DNA from 2 places in the Cedecea sp. NFIX57 genome. Region 2 is predicted to be linked to the other one. Evidence: predicted binding sites of a transcription regulator. Region 2 holds the regulator's gene; the other holds the start of a gene.

Region 1 (4,190 bases), on a different contig from region 2:
CATCGACATGGAGTCTTTGCCCACCGGAATGGTGATCCCCAGCGCCGGGCAAAGCTCTTCGCCCACGGCTTTAACCGCTTCATACAGACCAGCATCTTCGCCAGGGTGACCGGCTGCGGCCATCCAGTTTGCGGAGAGCTTAATGCGCTTCAGCGAGCCAATTTGGGTCGCGGCGATGTTGGTTAAGGCTTCGCCCACGGCCAGACGGCCGGATGCCGCGAAGTCCAACAACGCTACTGGCGCACGTTCGCCGATAGACATCGCTTCACCGTAGTAGCTGTCCAGGCTGGCGGTAGTCACCGCGCAGTTGGCGACAGGGATTTGCCACGGGCCAACCATCTGATCGCGGGACACCATACCGGTTACCGTGCGGTCGCCGATGGTCACGAGGAAGGTTTTTTCAGCCACGGTTGGCAAGTGCAGAACGCGTTTCACCGCATCGGCAATAGAAATTTCGCTGCTGTTGAAGGCATCGCCTTTGGCTTTCAGCGTCTCGACGTTGCGCTCCATCTTCGGCGTTTTGCCCAGCAGCACGTCCAGCGGCATGTCGATAGGCTGGTTATCAAAGTGGCTGTCGTTGAGCGTCAGGTGCTGTTCGGTGGTAGCTTCACCGATCACCGCATACGGCGCGCGTTCGCGGCGGCAAAGTTCATCAAACAGCGGCAGCTGCTCTGGCGCAACGGCCAGTACATAGCGCTCCTGAGATTCGTTACACCAGACTTCGAGCGGGCTCATACCCGGTTCGTCGTTAAGAATATCGCGCAGCTCGAAGCGGCCACCACGTCCACCGTCGCTGACCAGCTCAGGCATGGCGTTGGACAGGCCACCCGCGCCAACGTCGTGGATAAACAGGATTGGGTTGTCGTCGCCCATCTGCCAGCAGCGGTCGATCACTTCCTGGCAGCGGCGTTCCATTTCCGGGTTGTCGCGCTGCACGGAAGCAAAATCTAAATCCGCATCGGACTGGCCGGAAGCCATCGACGAAGCCGCCCCGCCGCCCAGGCCAATGTTCATTGCCGGGCCGCCCAGCACAATCAGCTTGGCGCCAGGGGTGATTTCGCCCTTCTGGACGTGGTCGGCGCGGATGTTGCCGATCCCGCCCGCGAGCATGATAGGTTTGTGGTAGCCACGCAGCTCCACGCCGTTGTGGCTGTTCACCTGCTCTTCATAAGTACGGAAGTAGCCGGTCAGCGCCGGGCGGCCAAATTCGTTGTTAAACGCCGCCCCGCCCAGAGGGCCTTCGGTCATGATATCCAGCGCGGTAACGATGCGGTCTGGCTTACCGAAATCCTGCTCCCACGGCTGTTCGAAGCCCGGAATACGCAGGTTAGACACGGAGAAGCCCACCAGGCCCGCTTTTGGCTTCGCGCCGCGCCCGGTCGCGCCTTCATCGCGGATTTCACCGCCGGAGCCGGTTGCCGCGCCAGGCCACGGAGAGATGGCCGTCGGGTGGTTGTGGGTTTCAACCTTCATCAGGATATGCGCGTCTTCCTGGTGGAAGTCATAGCGCCCCGCTTCACGATCGGCGAAGAAGCGGCCGACGGCGGAACCTTCCATCACCGCAGCGTTGTCTTTATAGGCAGACAACACGTAATCCGGCGTTTTCTCAAAGGTATTTTTGATCATTTTGAACAGCGATTTTGGCTGTTTCTGCCCGTCGATAATCCAGTCGGCGTTAAAAATCTTATGGCGGCAGTGCTCGGAGTTCGCCTGAGCAAACATGTACAGTTCGATGTCGTTCGGGTTACGACCAAGTTTGTTGAACGCATCCTGCAGGTAGTCGATTTCGTCTTCCGCCAGCGCCAGGCCAAGGCGAATGTTCGCTTCTACCAGCGCATCGCGCCCTTTCCCGAGCAGATCAACGCTCTGCACCGGAGCCGGCTGCTGCTGGGTAAACAGCTGCTGCGCATCGTTCAGAGAGGTAAACACGTTCTCCATCATGCGGTCGTGCAGCAGGGCTGCCACGTCCTGCAACTGCTCAGCAGTCAGCGTACTGCCGGAAACGTACCAGGCCACGCCGCGCTCAAGGCGCTTAATCTGCGGCAGGTCACAGTTGTGGGCGATATCGGTAGCTTTAGAAGACCAGGGGGAGATGGTGCCAGGGCGCGGGGTCACTAACAGCAGGGTGCCTTCCGGCGCATGCTCTGCGAGGGTTGGACCATACTTCAACAGCCGCTGCAGGCGGGCAAGCTCGTCGGCGTTCAGCGGTGCCTCGAGGTCGGCAAAATGAACATACTCGGCATAAATATCGCTTACCGGGAGGTTAGCATCGTTGAAACGGGCCAGGAGTTTGTTAATACGAAATGCCGAAAGAGCAGGCGAACCACGCAGAATTTCCATCATTAAAGATCTCTCGTCTTCAGGGCGAAGGGGGGAAAACGGGCGTCATTATAGAGAATCCTCCGCCGCGACGAAACCGTTTGCGTAGAAATAACAGCAGAAGTTTTTATTGCACGAAAAGTAAACGATATATTCTTAAAAGTTGCTTACTGGCGTTTTCTTACGCAAAATGCGCCTCATTCACTCACGGGGTTCAGACAAATCATGGTTATTGTTGGCTAAGGCTCATCCTGCTGCAGAATGTTATCTATTTGAAAATAATAAAGATTAATTATCTGCTTATCGGTATCGTCACCTTGTTGCTGGCAGTGGCTTTATGGCCCTCCATTCCAGGTTTCAATCAAGCCGAAAACCGTATCGCCGCGATCAAAGCGCGGGGGGTTTTGCGCGTCAGTACCATTTCATCGCCGCTCACCTGGACGATGATTAACGGCAAGGCAACGGGGCTCGATTACGAACTCGCAAAACAGTTCGCTGACTACCTTGGCGTGAAGTTGTTAGTGGTCGTGCGGCCAAACATCAACGCGCTATTTGATGACCTGGACAATGACAACGCCGACCTGCTCGCCGCAGGCCTGGTGTACAACTCTCGCCGCAGCAGCGACTACCAGGCGGGGCCGACCTATTATTCCGTTTCGCAGCAGATGGTCTACCGCGTGGGTAGCCCGCGCCCTAAATCTCTAGGCGGCGTCAAACCTTCACAACTGGTGCTCTCTTCCGGCCAGGCCGTGGTTAGCGATCTGCAAAAGCTAAAAGACGCTCAGTACCCCGACCTGAGCTGGAGCATCGACGCCAAACAAACCAGCAACCAGCTCTTACAGCAGGTGGTGGATGGCAATATCGCATTTACCGTTTCGGACTCCATCGCCATCAGCCTTTTCCAGCGCGTACATCCTCAACTGGCCGTTGCTCTGGACGTCACCGATGAACAGCCGGTGACCTGGTTCTCCAAACGCGATGGCGACGACAGCATGAGCGCCGCGCTGCTCGATTTCTATAATCAGATCAGCAGTGACGGGACGCTGGCAAGGGTTGAGGAAAAATACCTGGGGCATATCGGCGATTTTGATTACGTCGATACCCGAACCTTCCTGAACGCGGTGGATGCCGTTTTGCCGGAACTCCAGCCGCTGTTTGAAAAGTACTCCGATGACATTGACTGGCCGCTGCTGGCCGCAATTTCCTATCAGGAATCCCACTGGGATACCCACGCGACTTCGCCGACGGGCGTGCGCGGGTTAATGATGCTGACAAAAAATACGGCCCAAAGCCTCGGCATCACCGACAGGCTGGACGCTGAACAGAGCATCAGCGGCGGCAGCCGGTATCTGAAAGATATGATGAGCAAAGTACCGGTCACGGTACCGGAATACGAGCGCATCTGGTTCGCGCTGGCGGCCTATAACATGGGCTATGCCCACATGCTGGATGCCCGCCAGCTGACGGCCAAACAGAAAGGCAACCCGGACAGCTGGGCCGATGTGAAAACACGTCTGCCGTTGCTTAGCCTGAAGCCTTATTACAGCAAAACAACCTATGGATATGCTCGTGGACACGAGGCTTACGCGTATGTAGAAAACATCCGCAAGTATCAGCTAAGTCTGGAAGGGTATTTGCAGGAGAAACAGAAGAAGGCGCTCCAGGCAGACAAGTTTGCCGAGGCTTACCCTGCGGTTGCCCCGGTTGAACTGGCTAGTCCGTCTTATGGGCCTTTTCCTTTAGGGCCTTTTTCTCCAGGCGACGAGCGCGAAAAAAATCGCTCAGCATGGCTGAACACTCTGTCGCGAGCACCCCTTCACTGACCTGCACCTGATGGTTCATGCCGGGGTGGCCGAGCACGTCCATCAGCG
Region 2 (4,190 bases):
ACCGTTCGCCGCGGCCATCACGCAAAACGGAATAAGCAGTAGCGTCAGGTTAGCATGTCCGCTCACCGCCACACCCCAGGTTGCTACCACGCTCAGAGCATACAAGGTCAGCAGCCACGGCAGCAGCTGTTTGCCGTTCCACTTTTGCAGCGCGCTGCGGCAGCCATAGCCGCCGATCAGGAAGGCGACCGTTTGCGGCATATAGCTCAGGCCAATTGCCGCTGGGCTGTAACCCATCTCATTCAGGATAAACGGCGAGCCGGTGAGCCAGGCGAAAAAGCTGGCTGAGCAGGCGGCGTAAATCAGTACGTTGCCGCCGTAAACGCGGGAACGTAATAAAGAGAAGAAGCTGACCTTATTGTCCTCAGTTTGCTCGTGGTGCTGCGTCCGGGGCTTGAGGCGCAGCGTAGGGATCATCAACAGCAAAGCGACAGCAAACAGCACGGCGAAAATCGCCTGCCATTCAAAATGGTTCAGCAGCCAGCTGCCTAGCAGCGGGGCCAGCGCCGGGGAAAGCCCGACCAGCGGCATGATGGTGGCAAAAATGCGACCAGCACGGTTGGCGGGGTAATAGTCAGTCACCAAAGCCTGCCAGCTAACGGCTGCCGAACAGACGCCCACGGCCTGAATAAAGCGCAGCACCAGCAGTGTGGTGGCATCCTGCACCCAAAGCATGCCGATACAGCCGATGGCAAACATAGCCAGGCCAATCAACAGCACGGGTTTTCTCCCGAAGCGGTCGGAAAGCGGGCCCCACATCAACTGGGCAAAAGCAAAGCCGGCGAGGAACAGGCTCAGGCTGGCGCTTACCGCAGAGGCGGTGGTGCCCAGATCTTGTTGAATGGCGGCGAAGGCGGGCAGGTACATGTCGGTGGCCAGGAAGCCCAGCACGCTCAACCCCGCGAGCCAGATAAGAAATCCCTTTGATGGTTGCATATTTCACTCTTGATTTTGATAGCAGGTTAACGGGGCAGGAGTCTACGGAGTGCAAAACCGCTTGTGAAACGCTAATATTTGCGAGTTGAATTCAAATTTTTTGCAGGCAAAAACATGTGGTCTGAATATTCACTGGAAGTGGTTGATGCTGTGGCTCGAAACGGCAGCTTTAGTGGCGCGGCCCAGGAGCTGCATCGCGTGCCCTCTGCCATCAGCTACACGGTGCGTCAGCTTGAAGAGTGGCTGGCCGTGCCGCTGTTTGAACGGCGTCACCGGGACGTTGAGTTGACCGCCGCCGGGGCGTTTTTTCTCAAGGAAGGTCGGTCTGTTATCAAAAAAATGATGGCAACGCGCCAGCAGTGTCAGCAGATAGCTAACGGCTGGCGCGGGCACTTGTCCATTGCGGTAGACAATATTGTTAAACCTGAACGTACCCGCCAGCTGGTGCTGGATTTTTATCGTCATTTTCCGGATATCGAATTACGCATTTCTCAGGAAGTGTTCAATGGCGTGTGGGACGCGCTGGCGGACGGACGGGTTGAGGCGGCGATTGGCGCCACGCAGGCGATCCCGGTCGGGGGGCGCTATGCGTTTCGGGACATGGGCGCGCTTAGCTGGCGCTGCGTGGTGTCTGCCGCTCATCCGCTTGCGCAACGGGAAGGTATTATTCTGGATGACGACATTCGTCCCTGGCCGTCCCTTGTGCTGGAAGACACATCCCGTTCTCTGCCCAAGCGTATTACCTGGCTGCTGGACAACCAGCGCCGGGTGGTGGTGCCGGACTGGGCGTCCGGGGCGGATTGCCTGATGGCAGGATTATGCATTGGCATGGTGCCGACGCACATTGCCCAGCCGTGGCTCGTCAGGGGCGACTGGAAGGAGTTAACGCTGGAAAACCCGTTCCCGGACGCGGCCTGCTGCCTGACGTGGCGGCAAGATGATGCCTCGCCCGCGCTGAGCTGGTTGCTGGATTATTTGGGCGACAGTGAGACGATGAATCAGGAGTGGCTGCAGGAGCCGGGTAACATACTTCCGGCTCCCGAAGAGGCTTAGCGGCGGTAATCGCGGAACGGGCCGTCGGCCACCGAGCGGCGTTCAATCAGACGCGGATGGACTTCAATCGTCTGCGACTCTTCGCGCTTATTAATGATGCGGTCGAGCAGCATGTTAAAGGCCGTTTCGCCCAGGCGCTCTTTCGGCTGGTGGATAGTGGTCAGCGCCGGAGAGAAATAGCGGGCGTTGCGCACGTTATCGTAGCCGATGATAGAAATGTCCTGCGGCACGCGCAGCCCCATTTCGTCCGCGGCGCAAATAGCACCCATCGCCATAATATCGCCGCCGCAGAAAACGGCAGTAGGGCGATGCGGTTGATTAAGCAGTTGCTGCATGGCGCGGTAACCGGACTCTGGTTCGAAATCACCCTGAACCACCCAGTTATCCGGCACTTTGATATTGGCTTCTTCAAGCGCCTTCAGGAACCCTGCATGGCGGCCGCCGCCGGTGTTACGCTCCAGCTGACCCGGGATAGCACCGATATCGCGATGGCCACGTTCAATCAGGTAGCGGCCTGCGAGGTAGCCGCCGTGGAAGGCGTTATCAACTACGGAGTCGGTAAAGTCGGCACGAGCTTCGCCCCAGTCCATCACTACCATAGGAATATGGCGGTACTCTTCCAGGGTTGAAAGCAGCGTATCAGGGTATTCGGAGCACATGACCAGCAGTCCGTCTACGCGCTTTTGCGCCATCATGGACAGGTACGCGCGCTGCTTTTCAAAGTTATTGTGCGCGTTGCCCAGAATCAGGGTGTAGCCCTTGGCGAAACAGCTGTTCTCAACGGATTCAATAATTTCCGCAAAATAAGGGGCTTCGCTTGAGGTGGCGAGCAGGCCGATAGATTTGGTGTGGTTGACCTTCAGGCTGCGCGCCACGGCGCTCGGCGAATAGTGCAGCTCTTTGATGGCCGCCCAGACGGCGTTGCGCGTCTCTTCCGCCACAAAACGGGTCTTGTTAATGACATGTGACACAGTGGTGGTGGAAACGTTTGCGCGCTTCGCTACGTCCTTAATCGTTGCCATTAGATGTCACTCCAGACCATATCGTAAACTCCTGATAACTCATGTGTTAAACGTTTGCCTTCGCTAACTCCTGGGGCAACACGTTGGTTGCAGGCCTGTCGGGGATGCGACATACAGCGGGAGGAGGGCGTTGCCGGGCGATACGCGGTAAATTAGCGAAGGATTTTGGCTTATCCCGGGGCAAAGTGGAAGAGGGAAAACCGATATCTGTGCAAATCCAGCAGGATTTTTATCGCTAATTGTGGGAAAATCACCCCACATACACTTTGTAGGGAAATAAAAGGAGCTTACGATGAGTACCGATCTGAAGTTTTCCGTGGTGACGACGGTTATCGTGCTGAGTCTGATTGTTGCCGGGGCGCTTACTGCCGTTCTGCACTGATTTACAAAGGGCCGCGAAAAGCGGCCCTTCTCTTAAACAGAAGAAAAGCGTTGCTTCCCTCCTTCGTATTTAACCGCTAAACATCAGCCCGCCAGGTTTTGCGCAACAAATTCCCAGTTGACCAGCGCCCAGAAATGGTCGAGATAGACCGGGCGCGCGTTGCGGTAGTCGATGTAGTAAGCGTGTTCCCACACGTCCACGGTCAGCAGCGGTTTTGCTCCGGTTGTGAGCGGGGTGCCTGCGTTAGAGGTCGAGACGATAGCCAGGCTGCCGTCGCTATTTTTCACAAGCCAGGTCCAGCCGGAGCCAAAGTTTTTGATGGCCGCTTCGGTGAACTGCTTTTTAAAGGCTTCCACGCTGCCAAAGGCGTGATTGATGGCGGCCAGCACGTCACCGGTCGGCTCCCCGCCGGCATTCGGCGCCAGGCAGTGCCAGTAGAACGTGTGGTTCCAGACCTGAGCCGCGTTATTGAAGATCCCGCCGTCAGATCCTTTCACAATCTCTTCCAGCGTTTTGCCTTCAAACGGGCTGCCTTTGATCAGATTATTCAGGTTAGTGACGTAGGTCTGGTGATGTTTGCCGTAATGGTATTCGAGGGTTTCGGCTGAAATATGCGGTGCCAGCGCATCTTTGGCATAGGGCAGGGCGGGTAGTTCGAACGACATGGCTTCACTCCTTGTTATTTTGTTTCACAATATAACTACAATTTGTGTAGTTATAAGGTTAGCAAATTACAGCTGAGTGAAAAAGCCAAATGAAACAACAAAATAAAACAGCCCGTTGCCGGGCTGTTAACA

Evidence for each region. The regulator PurR, encoded in region 2, represses purine synthesis genes. The targets are predictions, from matches to a motif close to CANGCAAACGTTTGCNTG.
Region 1: the regulator PurR is predicted to act here: its motif matches at 2,410-2,427, upstream of purL (phosphoribosylformylglycinamidine synthase).

What each region holds. Positions count from the first base shown of each region.
Region 1 is NZ_FXAS01000014.1:43,489-47,678, reverse strand. Features, by position in the region: gene purL (phosphoribosylformylglycinamidine synthase) at 1-2,343, opposite strand, end outside; gene mltF (membrane-bound lytic murein transglycosylase MltF) at 2,592-4,142, shown strand; gene tadA (tRNA adenosine(34) deaminase TadA) at 4,033-4,190, opposite strand, start outside.
Region 2 is NZ_FXAS01000026.1:63,786-67,975, forward strand. Features, by position in the region: gene punC (purine nucleoside transporter PunC) at 1-936, opposite strand, end outside; gene punR (DNA-binding transcriptional activator PunR) at 1,051-1,989, shown strand; gene purR (HTH-type transcriptional repressor PurR) at 1,986-3,011, opposite strand; gene cydH (cytochrome bd-I oxidase subunit CydH) at 3,304-3,393, shown strand; gene sodB (superoxide dismutase [Fe]) at 3,477-4,058, opposite strand.